3 linked regions of the Methylocaldum szegediense genome follow. The protein of the gene in region 3 interacts with the protein of the main gene of each other region in a pairwise test. Links are inferred from orthologs where the notes say so. Each region holds a gene or a part of one and is shown on either strand. Other genes may lie near its edges.

Region 1 (2,798 bases), 540 kb from region 3 along the record:
TCGGAGCATTCCGCCCGGCGCGTGTCCGGTCCCGAAAAGCTCGCCAGCCGCGCCCGCCTCAAGGAAGCAGTAAACGCCCTTGGCTTCAAACTGCGCTGAGAGGGATCGCCATGTCGAATCTCTCTCTACGGCTGAAAATCGTCCAGGCTGGCGAACCCGTGTTGCGCCAGCGAGCCCGGCCTTTGAGCGCGGAAGAAATCCTGAGCAAGGAAATTCAGGACTTGATCGAACACATGCGGGAAACCCTCCGAGATGTACCGGGCGTCGGCCTCGCCGCGCCCCAAGTCGGTCTGCCGCTGCAACTGGCGGTGATCGAGGACCGGCAAGAATACCAGACCGGGAAACTCAGCGAGGAAGAACTCGCGGTGCGGGAACGAGTGCCGATTCCCTTCCATGTCATCGTCAATCCGGAAATCGTCGAATATTCCCAGGATACGGCGACCTTTTACGAAGGCTGCCTGAGCGTGGCCGGATTCCTGGCCAAGGTCGAACGGGCCCGGTCGGTGCGAGTGACCTGCCTGGATCACCGTGGCCAGCTACGGACTATCGAAGCCCGCGGCTGGTACGCACGCATTCTCCAGCACGAGATCGATCATCTGCACGGCCGGCTGTACCTGGACCGCATGGACTCGCGTTCTTTCAGCACTTTCGAGAATTACGATCGATATCGAGACGATCGCGTGGTCGCGCCCGAGGCACCATAAGCGGAGCCTGCCATGAATTTTCCGCTCTCCCGCCGCGTCTCGGACCTCCAGGCTTCCGATATTCGCCTCATGACCCGCGAGTGCGAGCGGGTGGGCGGCATCAATCTCGGCCAGGGCTTGGGCGATTTGCCTGTTCCCGCGCCGGTGCGGAACGGAGCGTTCAAGGCGATCGCGGCCAATCGCAACAGCTATTCCCAGTCGGAAGGCATCGCCGATTTGCGCCTAGCGATCGCGGCCAAGCTCCTTTGTGACAACGGCCTCGAAGCCGATCCCGAGCGGGAAATCATTGTCACTCATGGTGCGACCGGAGCTTTTTTCGCCGCCCTCACCGCCCTACTCAATCCCGGCGACGGCATCCTGCTCCCGGAACCCTATTACGGCTACCATCTCAACACCATCCGCCTGTGCGGGCTGGAGCCTCACTTCCTGACGCTCCGAGAGCCCGCGTTCGAGCTGGAGGAAGCGGCTTTGCGCGCCGCCGTGCGTCCCAACACGCGGGCGATCGTTCTCTGCACACCGTCGAATCCCAGCGGCAAGATGCTGAGCGACGAGGAAATCCGTCGCGTGGAGCGCGTCGCCGCCGAGCACGACCTGCTGGTCATCACGGACGAAATCTATGAATACATCACCTACGACGGCCGGCAACACATCTCTCCGGCCACTGTCGGCTCCCTCCGGGAACGTACCATCAGCATTTTTGGATTCTCCAAGACGTTCAGTATCACAGGTTGGCGACTGGGCTACGCCGTGGCCCCGGAACCCTTGGCCGCCGCCATCAACCTGGTCAACGACCTCGCCTACGTCTGCGCCCCCACGCCCTTGCAATACGGCGTCCTCGAAGGATTGCAGGCCTCGCCCGAGTATTTCGACCAACTCCGGATCATCTACCAGCAAAAGCGCGACATCTTGTGCGAAGGATTGGCGGCGGCCGGAATCGAGCCGTCGGTCCCGAGCGGCGCGTACTATGTCCTAGCCGACATCGGACGCTTTGGCTATCCGAACGCAAAGGCCGGCGCACTTTCCCTCCTGGAGCAAACCGGGGTAGCCGCTGTGCCCGGGAGCGCGTTTTATCGCAGCGGCAAGGGCGAGCATCTCGTCCGATTCTGTTTTGCGAAGGACGACGCCATCCTGCGAGAGGCGGTACGCCGCCTGCGGCGTTTTCGTCCCGCGGATTAGAGGCAGGAATGCTTTTGTCGTTTTAAGCCACGTAGGTCGTTGAAAACGTCGGAGCGTTTTCATCTCTGATGTGCACCCGAATAAGGAAGCTGCCTTCGGCAGCAAGTTAAAGTTTGAAGCGGGTCTCGCCCCGCCGGCGAGTTACTTTTGCTAACCCCATTCCTGAGGTTAGCCCTTCGGGCCAGCCTCCGCCTGTCCAAACTCGCTCCTGTCGAGTTTGTCTTTGCGTGCCTAAAGACAAATGTGTCGGGAACACATTTGGACGCGCGGAGAGCGCCCGAAGGGTTCGCACCAGGGAAGGTGCGAATCCAAAGTAACCCAAAGAAAGGGCACCCGTATGGCGCGCTGATCCTGCGCGCCATACGGGACGATTCAGAAGTGCCTTGACATCTGAGTATGCTCTAGCCGAGCCCAAACTGCGCTTGGTCTAGGCAAGGTAAAAGCCGCCGGGAAAACCGTTTTTCCTGGTCCTCTTGGCTCGGTCCCGCCGTCGCTTCGCTTCCGGTCGCTCACGAGTGTCGACCCAGCAACATCTCACCAACAGCCGATGCCTCCGAACGCGCACATGGTGTCGATAATCAGCTGAAAATCCAGGATTCGCGCCATCTTGAACATGGCACGAACTCTGCTCCTTTCCAACCGAGGCGAAGATGAGGTGCGTTAAGGCAGGGACTGCGGGCGCCATGGATTCAGGACGAATCTTCGCCTTTCCGCGCAACCCCTACTCAGCAGGAGACGTTTCATGCCTACGCTTTTCGTCGCACCCGGTGCCTGCTCCTTCGGAGCCCATGTCGTACTGAAGGAGCTCGACATTCCGCATGATATCGCCGTGGTTCCGCTCCGCACGCCCGATTCGCCGATCTTCAAGGTCAACCCCTTGGGCCGGGTACCGGCTCTGAAACTGGACTCCGGCGAAGT
Region 2 (3,000 bases), 1.7 Mb from region 3 along the record:
GTGAAATACCCTGAGACTAATCTATGGGCTAAGTGGATGTTTTTTTGAGGATTTTAGATAATATGAAACGCGCTGGGACTGGTGAATGGTGCCTCGGGCCGGAATCGAACCGGCACGCCGTGTTAGGGCGCAGGATTTTAAGTCCTGTGTGTCTACCTATTCCACCACCGAGGCAAATGGTCGTGAATCCTCATCGAATGGGGGCGTCACTAATAAAATCATATCGTGCCGCCAGTCGCGTCAGTTCAACGTCATTTTTGACGGCGAGTTTGTCATATGCACGATACCGGTAGGTATTTACCGTTTTGGGACTGATCGTGAGCATATCCGCCATGTCCTGTATCGATCGACCTTGGAGCGTCATGACGACAACTTGCAGTTCGCGGTAGGACAAATTGTTAAAGGGTGACGAGGATTGATCCGGCAGCTTGGCTAATGCCATCTTACAGGCAACGTCTTGGCTGAGATAGCGTTTGCCCTCGGAGACCGTCAGAATGGCATTGATCAGTTCGTGGATAGGACAACTCTTCGAGACATAACCGTGTGCGCCCAGGTTCAGAAGTTGGTGTGGAAACGGCCCGTCAGTGTACACACTCAAAGCGACGATTTTTATCTGCGGGTGCTTTTGACTGATCTTTCGGCACGCTTCTATTCCTCCAATACCCGGCATGTTGACATCCATCACAATCACGTCGGGACTCAACCGGTCGGTTTGCTCTATCGCTTCCTCACCCGAGCGTGCTATCCCGATTACCTTCATGTTCTCGGCTTCATTCAGTAGGTGCTCGATACCCGTTCGGACGAGTTCATGATCATCTACCAGAAGGATGCCGATCATAAGGTCAATGGTGAAGACTGAGCTAGCACTTAACTGTGATCTGGCGGAGAGGGAGGGATTCGAACCCCCGGACGGGATCAACCGTCAACGGTTTTCAAGACCGCCGCTTTAAACCACTCAGCCACCTCTCCTTAAGATTAACCATTCACTTTATAAGAATAACGCATAAGTATTCTTGGTTCTATCTGTTCTATCTTAGGAAGCTCCGTAAATCCTTCGACCAGTTCAGGACAGACTTGTCCAACTCTCTCCTAAGCCTTGTCGAGAGGCGCGAATGGAATCCAATCGTTAGGAGCTTCTTTATTTTAGGCTTTCCAAAGACATTTTCCGTTGCTTGCCTTGCGGATGGTTTCGAGGCTTGAGAGGTGGGCCTGAAATTCCGTTTCGTTGCAACGGATGATCCTAAGCGGCGGGCGACTCGCTGATACGGCAATTTTCGATGTTTGTCGCGATTTGCGGGAACCCTCTTCTATCGACTCCGGTTCCAATACCAGCAATGTCTGGCCGCCGGTCATCGCTAGGTAGACTTCGGCTAGGATCTCGGCATCAAGCAGCGCTCCGTGCAGTTCTCGGTGCCGATTGTCTATATTGTACCGCTTGCACAATGCATCCAGGTTGTTGCGCTGTCCGGGGTGTTTTTTTCTGGCGAGCACCAGTGTGTCGAGAACGGTGCAATACTCCGTCACGCTGGCAAGACCGCCAGGTAGTCGTTGTAATTCGTGGTCGATAAATCCAATATCGAACGGGGCATTGTGAATAATGAGTTCAGCGCCCTTGATATACGCCAGAAAGTCCTCGGCAACATCAGCAAAACGAGGTTTATCGGCCAAAAATTCGGAGCTTAACCCATGGACCTCGACGGCTCCGGGGTCGATGTCTCGCTCGGGGTTAAGGTAGACGTGAAAGCGATTTCCCGTCAGGCGACGATTGACGAGTTCCACGCAGCCGATTTCGATGATGCGATGTCCTTCCGCCGGGTCGAGCCCCGTGGTTTCGGTATCAAGTACGACCTGTCGCATGAGTCGTGCTCTGTTTTGGCGCGGATTTTAAGAGTTCATCTATCGCGCGGTTAGCGAGCGCGTCGGCTCGTTCATTCTCAACATGACCGGCATGTCCCTTGATCCACTTCCATTCAATGCTATGTTGCTGCTGGGCGGCAACGAGACGCTGCCAGAGGTCGACGTTTTTGACCGGCTTTCTTGCAGCGGTTTTCCAGCCTCTTCGAATCCAGTCCGGTAACCACTCGGAAATGCCTTTGAGTAGATAAAGTGAATCTGTGGTTATGCAGACTTTGCTCGGCTTTTTTAGAGCTTCCAGCCCCTTGATCGCCGCCATGAGTTCCATGCGATTGTTGGTGGTGTTCGGTTCCGCTCCGTAAAGCTCCCGCTCTTTGTCCTTGTATTTCAGTACTGCGCCCCACCCGCCGGGTCCTGGGTTGCCGCGGCAAGCGCCATCAGTATAAATGTTGACTGTATTATTCACTGGGTCTCTTGTTTTAACGTCTCGAACATGTGGCCGGGTACCAAATCGGGGGTGCCGATCCACTTCGGCTCGATCGGTATCAATGTGTATGTTCTCTTGATCGCCTTAATACCGAAAGCGAACGAAAGATAAGCGCGAGACTTGCTAAAAAACGAGTTGGGGTTTCGTATCACTTTGGATGAAGCGAGGTTGAATGCCGCGCTGTACTCAGCATCAAATTTTAGGAGACTCAGCCAATCTAATAAACGGTAGCTGCTGATGAAATTCAGCCGCCAAAACGGTGAGCGTCGTGAAAGATACTGTAGGATGCCGCGTACGCTCCACGGATTTAAGCCAAGGATGAAGAGCCGGCCGTTAGGTTTCAACACGCGTTCGACCTCATGCAGGACCTGATGTCTGTTGGCTTCGAAGTCGATGACATGGGGCAGTAGCAGGATGTCGATGCTCGCGGTGGCGACGGGCAAAGCGTCGGGAGAGGCCGTGATGACGTGTTTGGCATACGGCTCGCCTCTGGGCTCGGTGTTTACAAGGACGAAGTTATGGATATTCGTCTCATCGATATACAAATTTTCGCATCCCAGTCGGCCGACTTGTAAAATCCTCTGGTTGAAAGTAGGATTTATACAAGCCTGGAGGTAGGATGCCTCAATGGTCTGCAATATCTGTCCTAGAGTTGTGGC
Region 3 (9,220 bases):
AAGCAAACACAGATGGGGTCGCAGCGGTCCAGCAATTTCGATTGGTGTACACTGGCCGGACCCGAACAACCCTCGTTATGCATACCGGAGCGTTACTCATGGAAACACTTGCCGAAACCATAGACGGTCTTCCCAATATCTCGGGGTCGGAATTTTTGATCGAACAGGTGATTCGAAATCGGCCCGACCCGATCTTCAAGGATTCTAGCCGGATCGATTTCGGCCGCATCAAGAGCGCGGCCGCGATCGCGCTGCATATGCATCAGCCTTTGATTCCCGCGGGTGGCAGCGACCTGCCGACCGCCAAGATCATCAGCAATCTCAAGTACATGATGGAGAACCAGCATATCGGGGACAACCATAATGCTCCGGTTTTCCACTGGTGCTACAAGCGCATGGGCGAATTCGTGCCGCAGCTGATACATGAGGGCAAGGAACCGAGGGTCATGCTGGAATACTCGGGAACCCTGTTCTACGGCCTTCGTGAGATGGGGCTGCACGATGTGTTCGATAATCTCAAGACCATCACCTTGAATCCGGATTACCGCCGTGCCGTCGAGTGGCTAGGCGCGCCCTGGGGCCACGCAGTGGCCCCGTCGACGCCAGCCCAGGATTACCGCCTGCACGTCAAAGCCTGGCAGCACCATTTCGCTGCCATCTTCGGCGTCGAAGCCTTGGAGCGGGTGAGGGGATTTTCGCCGTCCGAGATGGCTCTGCCGAATCACCCGGATGTCGCTTACGAATTTGTGAAGACGCTTCGGGATTGCGGCTATACCTGGGTTCTAGTGCAGGAGCATACGGTCGAGCGGCCCGAAAACGGCTGGGGGCCGGAACACAAGCATTTGCCGCATCGGCTAGTGTGCACCAATTCGGAGGGCGAGAGCGTCAGCATCATCGCGATCATCAAGACCCAGGGCAGTGATACCAAGCTGGTGGCTCAGATGCAGCCCTATTACGAGGCCAGAAGCCTGTCTCGCTGGGAGTTGGCGGGGAAATCGGTTCCACCGCTGGTCACGCAAATCGCCGACGGCGAAAACGGCGGAGTGATGATGAACGAATTTCCGCCGAAATTCATGGAGGTAGTCCGCGAGGCCAGCGGTTCGGAAACGCCTCTCATGAACGTCACCGAATACCTCGAGTTTCTGGCTGACATGGGAATTGGAGAAAGTGATTTTCCTGTGATCCAGCCTTTGTTCCAAAAAAAGATTTGGGATCGTTTCAAACCCGGTGACGGCGCCGAAAAGCTGGAAAAGGTCATCGAAGAAATCAAGAAAGAAGATCACCGGTTCCACATGGAAGGCGGAAGTTGGACCAGCGATATCTCCTGGGTGAAGGGTTATGAAGATGTACTGGGCCCTATGGAAGAAGCGAGCTCGCTATTTTACGAAAAGGTCCTGAAAAGAGGCGTGCCGACCGACGATCCGCGCAATCGGAATGCGCTATTCCATTTGATGACGGCACAAACCAGTTGTTACCGATATTGGGGGCAGGGTTTGTGGACCGATTACGGGAAGGAGATTTGCCGACGCGCGAAAGAGATCATCAACAACGATTTCTGATGGCTTTTTGGATATCCCGCTCGTCGAACGCCAAGACGCCCGCAACGTGGCAGGCGCTATGGCGGACGGGAATGACAGGGCTTTACGCGTTTTCCTTCTTTTCTCTGGGGGTAGCTTGGGCTAAGGAAGCCGAGAAACATCGGTTTCCCTGCAAGCCGCTCCCAGAAAAAGCGGTTCACGCATAAGTCCTGACTGGTTTCGACATCACTGGAGCGTGGGTTCGGCGGTACCGTGTGATGGTGCCTCGGCGCGCGGTTCCATTCTGTGGATGATTTCCTTGATTTCCTCGCCGCTGACGACTTCCCGGTCTTGCAAAATGCGGGCGATTTCATCCAGTGTTGCACGCCGTTCGGTAAGAATCTCCCGGGCTCTCCGATGTCCTTCCTCGATTATTTCTCTTACCTCGGCGTCGATCAGCCGCGCGGTTTCCTCGCTGAAATTCCGTTCCTCGGGCCCTTCGTAGTTTAGGTACGTCAGCTGCTGCCGCTTGCCGTAGGTGAGGGGGCCGAGTTTCTTGCTCATGCCCAGTTGGCAGACCATCGCGCGTGCGATTTCGCTGGCTTTCTCCAAGTCATTGTGCGTGCCGCTCGATATCGTGCCGAAAACCAGTTCTTCGGCGGCGCGTCCTCCGAGCAGGATGGCAATCTTGTCGCGAAGTTCGTCCTCGGTGGCAAGGAATTTTTCCTCGATGGGCAATTGCAGGGTAAAACCCAGGGCGGCTGCGCCGCGAGGAATGATGGAGACCTTGTGCACGGGCTCTCCGGTCGGAACGATTTCGGCCACTAAGGCATGGCCGGATTCGTGGTAAGCCACTCGGCGCTTCTCCTGCTCGCTGAGGGTACGGCTTTTCTTCTCGGGACCGGCGATGACACGATCTATGGCCGCTTCGAAATGCCTCATGCCGACCGCATCTTGATTTTCGCGCACCGCGATGATGGCAGCTTCGTTGCAGATGTTGGCGAGATCCGCGCCGACCAGTCCAGGCGTACGCTGGGCCACTACCCGAAGATTCACGTCCGGTCCCAGTTTGATGTTGCGGGTGTGAAGCTGGAGTATAGCCACCCGATCTTCGAGCCCGGGTTTGTCGACCACGATCTGCCGGTCGAATCGGCCCGCCCGTAGCAAGGCTCGGTCCAAGATTTCCGGACGATTGGTGGCCGCCATGACCACGACTCCGATCGAAGGATCGAAGCCGTCCATTTCGGTGAGCAGTTGATTCAAGGTCTGCTCGCGTTCGTCATGACCGCCCATGACCACCGGGCCTCCGCGTGCCCGTCCGATGGCGTCCAATTCGTCGATGAAGATCATGCAGGGTGCTTTTTGTCGCGCTTGTTCGAACAGATCGCGCACCCTTGCCGCACCTACGCCGACGAACATCTCGATGAACTCGGAACCGCTGATGTTAAAGAACGGTACGCCGGCTTCGCCGGCCACGGCTCGTGCCAACAAGGTCTTTCCCGTACCGGGTGCGCCGACCAGAAGGACCCCTTTCGGCATGCGCCCGCCCAGCCGCTGTATACGGGCCGGGTTGCGCAAGAATTCGATCGTTTCTTTGAGTTCCTGCTTCGCTTCTTCGGCTCCGGCCACATCCTGAAACGTGACCTTGACCGACGATTCCGCATGAATGCGAACCCGGCTGCGGCCGAAGTTGAGAAGCCCGCGGCCGCCGGTCATGCGGCGCGCCATCCAAGTCCATAGCGCGAACAGGATGCCGATGGGCAGCAGCCAATTGAAGATGAAGTTGCTCAACCAGTTGTCGGTGTAGCGAACGGTATATCTGACGCCTTTTTCTTCCAGGGTTTGAGCCAAATCCTGGTTCCATAAAGGCACGGTGACGAAGCGACGCCGTTCTTCACCGGGAGCTTTGGGTTTCAGGTAGCCGGTGATGACCTGGTCCATCACTACCACGTCCTCGACCTGCTGTTCCTGTACGTATTTCAGAAACTCGCTGTAGGGAATTTCATCCTGGCGGATTTCTTGATAGCCCTGCCAGAAGTAAAGAGTGGCCAAGATCAGAAGGAGGTAAAGCCATAGGTTGAGGCGCCGCCTGCGTGCGGCCTGCTCATCGTTCTCACCGCCCGCGCGCGGGTTGACTTCAACGCCACGTTTTCCGGTAGAACCGAGATCTTGCAGAGTGTCCGCGAGCTTCTTCCAGAATTCCTTAACGGTTTTACCCAAGGAATCCAACAAAGAATTTTGTGAGTTCTTATTCATAGCGTTCTCCCAATGGGATAGCCGACGGTAACAGTTTCGAACCCGATGGTCACGATTGGTTCCGCCGCTGGCGGAACGCGTACGAGGCTTCCTTTTCGAGCCGATCCCAGCAGGTCTCAAAACTATTCGACAGGACTTTCCTGAGCTAAGTCAAAAGCCTCAGACGAGTCCATTGAAGCGACCAGGGTGAACAGCCTACGGAGATAGGCTCCCGGTCCTGTCAAGCCCCGGGGTCGTCCGGAGCTACGACGGTCTTGCGAGCATGCGGCTTTAGCCACTCATTGACGATCGCGAAATCGGCCGGATTTAACGTGCCGGCAGCCTGTTTGAGCGTCAAGCTGTTGAGGATGTAATCGTAGCGCGCCCTCGCGTAATCGCGCTTGGTCCGAAACAGATTACGCTGTTCGGTGAGAACGTCGACCATCGTTCGCGTGCCGACCTCCAAGCCCGCCTCGGTTGCTTCCAAGGCGCTTTGCGACGATACGATGGCCGCCTCGAGGGCTTTGACCTGACTGATAGTTGACAGGATACCACGGTAGGCATCTTTTACTTGACGTTGGATGGAACGCCGAACGCCGTCCAAGTTTTCTTGGGCGGCCTCGTATTCGTGGCGGGCTTGACGAACCCGCGAATTGACGCCTCCGCCCGCGAACATCGGCACATTGACCTGCATCCCGATAATTTGATACTCAGTGGGTATGCCCTGCGGTCGATTGGTGTCGGTGAACCCGGCCGAGCCAACCAAATCCATGGACGGAAGATGGCCGGCGAACTGGAGGTCGATACCCTTTTTCGCGACCAGGCTACGGTTTTCGGCCGCGATGATGCTGGGGTTGGTCTGCTGAGCCAACTCGGCCCAACTCTCGATGTTTTCCGGGTCCGGACCTTTCAGCGGGATTTCCTCCGCGAGTTTTGCCAGGTCGAAGTCGAATTCGCCGATGATTTCGCGCAGCGCTTCACGGGCATTGTCCACTTGATTCTCGGCCTGTATCACATTGGCGTGGGCCTGATCGTACCCGGCTTGGGCTTCGTGCACATCGGTTATGGCGATCAGGCCGACCTCGAACCGAGCCTTAGCCTCTTCGAGTTGGTGCTCGATGGCGCGCTGTTCGGCCCGCGCGAACTCAAGGCTGTCTTGGGCGAACAGCACATCGAAATAGGCGCGTGCGGTGCGCAGCATCAGGTTTTGTTGTTCGGCGGCGTAATTGGCCTCGGCCTCGGCGATTTGGTTGTCCGCCTGGCTGAGTTGCACCCAGTAATCGTGGTGATAAATCGGTTGTGTCAAATTGATACTGGCCGCGCTGTTCCAGAAGCCGAGATTCCTGCCGCCTGCGATGAAAGCCAGTATAGAGTCTTCGAACTTTGACAGCACCGAGTTGCGGTTGAGCTCTCCGGTAATCGACAAAGTCGGCAACAGGCGGGCAACGCTTTGAGGCTTGGCTTCCAGCACGGCGTTGCGGGTAGCTTCCGCTTCGCGCAGCCTGGGATCGCGTTGCAGCGCGAGTTCCAAGGTTTGTAACAGATCCTGGGCGTTCGCGACTGCGCTCGCCAGCAAGGACACAGCAAGCAAGAGGCTTTTTTTCATTGGTAGTGCAGTTTCACCTTGTCCGCTCCAACACGCTTTTGCAGGCGCGCGATCAATTCGTCGCCAGGATGCACGCGCCAGCTTTCGCCGAGCTGGATCGTCGTCTGTGCGGCCTTTCCCCGATATTCGATGTAAATCGGACAGGAACCCCCGCGGAACGGCGTGAGTAGATCGACCAGCTCGTTTACCCATTGGTCGCTCGGGCGATCGGTGCTCGTCCCGGCGGATGGCCATTGAATAAAAAGATGTTTGGCAAAGTGCGCGCGCGCCTCCGCCATGGTAAACAGATTTTCGGCCGTGAGACGAAGCTGGCCTGCATAGTCGTCGAAGCTCAAATTGCCCTCGACGACGAGCAGGGTGTCCTTCACCAAATGTTCGCGGTATTTTTCCAAGACTTCCGAGAACACCGCGACTTCCAGCCTTCCCGTCCGATCGTCCAGAGTGGCGAAAGCCATGCGCTTGCCGTTCTTGTTCTGCCGCGTGCGAAGCTCCACGACCAGCCCTGCGACCACCACGCGCATTTCCCGCCGTCCCGTTGCCCCCCGCTCGTTGTCGAGCGACAACTTCCCGAGACGCGCGGTAACGAAGTGCTGGATCTCGGATTCGTAAGGGCCTATAGGATGGCCGGTGAGATAAAGCCCCAGTGTCATTTTTTCATACGCCAGTCGCTCATCTTCCGGCCAAGGTTCGACGACCATCTCTGCACGCGGCGTATCATTGGTTACTGCCAAGCCTCCGAGCCCGAATAGATCATCCTGTCCAGTCGCGGCCATGGCGCCGTGCTGTTCGGCGGCCTTGATCGCATCCGACAGCTCCGCCATATGGCGTGCGCGATTCGGATCGATGGAATCCAGCGTGCCGGAACGGATCAGGGCTTCGATGACCCGTCGATTAACCTTGCGCAGATCGACCCGACGGCAGAAGTCGTACAGATCCACAAACGGGCCGCCCTTTTGTCGCTCTTCAAGAATGTCGCGGATCGCTGTTTCGCCGACGCCCTTGATCGCGCCGAGACCGTACAGGATCGTGCGGTCGTCGAGCACCGCAAACCGGTATTCGGAGCGATTGATATCGGGCGGCTGAACCGTCAACTTCATTTCCCGGCACTCTTCGATCAGCACAACGACCTTGTCGGTGTTGTCCATGTCCGAGGATAGCACCGCCGCCATGAATGCAGCCGGGAAATGGGCTTTGAGCCAGGCGGTCTGGTAGGACACCAGGGCATAGGCTGCCGAATGCGACTTGTTGAAGCCGTAGCCGGCGAATTTCTCCATGAGGTCGAAGATGTAGCCGGCGATGCTCTCGTCGACACCCTTCTGGATTGCGCCGGACACAAAGATCTCCCGTTGTTTGGCCATTTCCTCGGGCTTCTTCTTGCCCATGGCGCGGCGCAGAAGGTCGGCACCGCCGAGGGTGTAGCCGGCCATGTCGCGGGCGATTTGCATCACCTGTTCCTGGTAGACGATGACGCCGTTGGTGGGTTTCAGGATGGGCTCGAGAATGGGATGCGGGTATTCCGCCTTGGTGCGGCCGTGCTTGACATTGATATAGTCGTCGACCATGCCCGATTGCAGCGGTCCCGGACGGAATAGCGCCACCAGGGCGATGATGTCCTCGAAGCAATCCGGCTGTAGGCGCCGGATCAGGTCTTTCATGCCGCGTGATTCGAGCTGGAAGACGGCGGTGGTTTGGCAGTTTTTCAGCAGCCTGTAGGTATCGGGGTCGTCAAGGGGGATTTGAGCGATATCGATGGGCGGCTCGCCTTTCTCGGCCCGTTGTTTGTTGATGGATTTCACGGCCCAGTCGATGATGGTCAAGGTTCTAAGTCCCAAGAAGTCGAACTTGACCAGGCCGACGGCTTCGACGTCGTCTTTGTCGAACTGGGTCACCAGGTTTTCGCCACCCGGCTCGCAGTACAGCGGGGAAAAATCGATCAGCCGGGAAGGCGCGATGACGACGCCGCCAGCGTGCTTACCGGCGTTCCGCGCGAGGCCTTCGAGCGATTTGGCGAGGTCGATGAGCGTTCGGACCTCCTCGTCGCTCTCGTACAACTTTCTGAGGTCTTCGCTGTCGTTGAGAGCCTTGTCCAAGGTGATCCCCAGTTCGAACGGGATCAGCTTGGCGATCTTGTCCACGAAACTGTAGGAATGGCCCAAGACCCGGCCTACGTCGCGCACCACCGCCTTGGCCGCCATGCTGCCGTAGGTGATGATCTGGGACACGCGGTCGCGTCCGTATTTACGCGCCACGTAGTCGATGACCTCGTCTCGGCGCTCCATGCAGAAATCGACGTCGAAGTCGGGCATGGACACGCGTTCGGGGTTCAAGAAGCGCTCGAATAATAGATCGAACTCGATCGGATCGAGATCGGTGATTTTGAGTGCGTAAGCCACCAGCGAACCCGCGCCGGACCCGCGTCCGGGCCCCACTGGAATGTCGTTTTTCTTGGCCCATTGGATGAAATCGGCCACGATCAGGAAATAGCCGGGGAAATCCATTTGGTTGATCACCGAAATTTCCATTTCCAGCCGTTCCTCGTAGCGCTTGCGCCGTTCTTCCAACGTTCCTTTTCCGGCGGGTGGGCGCACGGCGAGACGCTCCTTCAACCCTTTGCGTGATTGCTCTGCGAAGAACTCCGCCGTCGTCATGCCCTCGGGCACTGGGAATTGGGGCAGAAAGTTCTTGCCCAAGGTGAGCTCAAGACTGCAGCGCTTGGCAATTTCCACCGTGTTTTCCAGGGCTTCCGGAATATCGGCGAACAACTGTTCCATTTCCTCTGGACTCTTGAGGTACTGTTGTTCGCTGTAGTCTCGCGGGCGGCGCGGATCGTCCAATACCCGACCCTGATGAATGCATACCCGGGCCTCGTGCGCTTCGAATTCCGAGGGGCTGATGAAACGCACGTCGTTGGTGGCGACCACCGGCGCATCGAACTCGATCGCGAGGTTCAAGGCGCCTTCGATGTATTCCTCTTCGTTCGGTCGTCCGGTGCGTTGTAGTTCCAAATAAAAGCGTTGGTCGAAAACTTCGAGCCAATGTTCTAGTAGGCGCTTGGCTTCACCGGTGTTGCCTGCCAGCAAAGCCTGACCGATATCGCCCCGGCGTCCCCCGGATAATGCCAAGAGCCCTTCGTTCTTTTCTTCCAGCCACTCTGGCATCAACTGTGGCACACCCTGATGCTGGTTCTCTTGATAGCTGCGGGAAATCAGTTCTGTCAGGGTGCGGTAACCCACGGCATTCTGCACGTACAACGTGAACGCGTATGGCGAAGCCGGATCCACGTGGTTGTAAAGCAACACGTCGGCTCCGGCGACGGGTTTCACACCTTCGGCCAAGGCGGCTTTGTAGAACTTGACCAAGGCAAACAGATTGGACTGGTCTGTCACCGCTACCGCCGGCATGCCGAGTTCCGCCGTTCGCTTGACCAGGGCCTTCACGTCGATCAGGCCGTCAACTAGGGAATACTCGGTGTGGACGCGGAGGTGAATGAAACGGGGATCGAGAGCTTCTGTCATGAAGGGTGGTTAGCTTCCGGGTTGTTGTTCGACTCTGTCGATACAGTCTTGCAATGTACGTTGTTGGTGTTGTCCTTGAAAAAAGTCAAAAAAGGCACTTAACCTTAACCGACAGGCACGACAGCCGTGGGCGACATGTCTATGCGGTCGTCGCGCGTGGCTTAGTCTCTCAGCAGATCGTCGTCCGGTTGATCCGCTAACGATTTGGCGGCGGCCAGGATCTTAGGCACGTGGTTGACCGCTACGTCCCAAATAATGTTGGCGTCCAAGGCAAAATGATGGTGAGCGATGATACCCTTCAGCCGCGGCGCTTTTGGCCAGTCGATTTCGGGGATCGCCGCCCGGAC

Evidence for each region.
Region 1: the proteins of dnaE (region 3) and QEN43_RS13860 interact in binary tests that used the Escherichia coli proteins (3 or more experiments, as listed by UniProt). The link is inferred for Methylocaldum szegediense from one-to-one orthologs.
Region 2: the proteins of dnaE (region 3) and dnaQ interact in binary tests that used the Escherichia coli proteins (3 or more experiments, as listed by UniProt). The link is inferred for Methylocaldum szegediense from one-to-one orthologs.

Annotation. Positions count from the first base shown.
Region 1 is NZ_OX458333.1:3,213,665-3,216,462, reverse strand. It holds QEN43_RS13860 (pyridoxal phosphate-dependent aminotransferase), read left to right. Parts: upstream 1-716; coding sequence 717-1,880; downstream 1,881-2,798. Other genes in the region: QEN43_RS13855 (glutathione binding-like protein), read left to right, coding at 2,623-2,798; def (peptide deformylase), read left to right, coding at 111-704; QEN43_RS13870 (NADPH-dependent oxidoreductase), read left to right, coding at 1-99. UniProt on the Escherichia coli protein: Shows aminotransferase activity with methionine and histidine as substrates, and to a lesser extent also with phenylalanine.
Region 2 is NZ_OX458333.1:2,038,741-2,041,740, reverse strand. It holds dnaQ (DNA polymerase III subunit epsilon), read right to left. Parts: upstream 1,858-3,000; coding sequence 1,144-1,857; downstream 1-1,143. Other genes in the region: QEN43_RS08625 (class I SAM-dependent methyltransferase), read right to left, coding at 2,317-3,000; rnhA (ribonuclease HI), read right to left, coding at 1,838-2,320; QEN43_RS08645 (response regulator), read right to left, coding at 191-838. UniProt on the Escherichia coli protein: DNA polymerase III is a complex, multichain enzyme responsible for most of the replicative synthesis in bacteria. The epsilon subunit contain the editing function and is a proofreading 3'-5' exonuclease.
Region 3 is NZ_OX458333.1:3,749,341-3,758,560, forward strand. What follows is about bases 5,155-9,220. They hold dnaE (DNA polymerase III subunit alpha), read right to left. Parts: upstream 8,874-9,220; coding sequence 5,355-8,873; downstream 5,155-5,354. Other genes in these bases: QEN43_RS16270 (TolC family outer membrane protein), read right to left, coding at 5,155-5,358; QEN43_RS16280 (HepT-like ribonuclease domain-containing protein), read right to left, coding at 9,035-9,220. Also shown: QEN43_RS16260 (hypothetical protein), read left to right, coding at 99-1,559; ATP-dependent zinc metalloprotease FtsH, read right to left, coding at 1,764-3,773; more of QEN43_RS16270, read right to left, coding at 3,994-5,154. UniProt on the Escherichia coli protein: DNA polymerase III is a complex, multichain enzyme responsible for most of the replicative synthesis in bacteria. This DNA polymerase also exhibits 3' to 5' exonuclease activity. The alpha chain is the DNA polymerase catalytic subunit.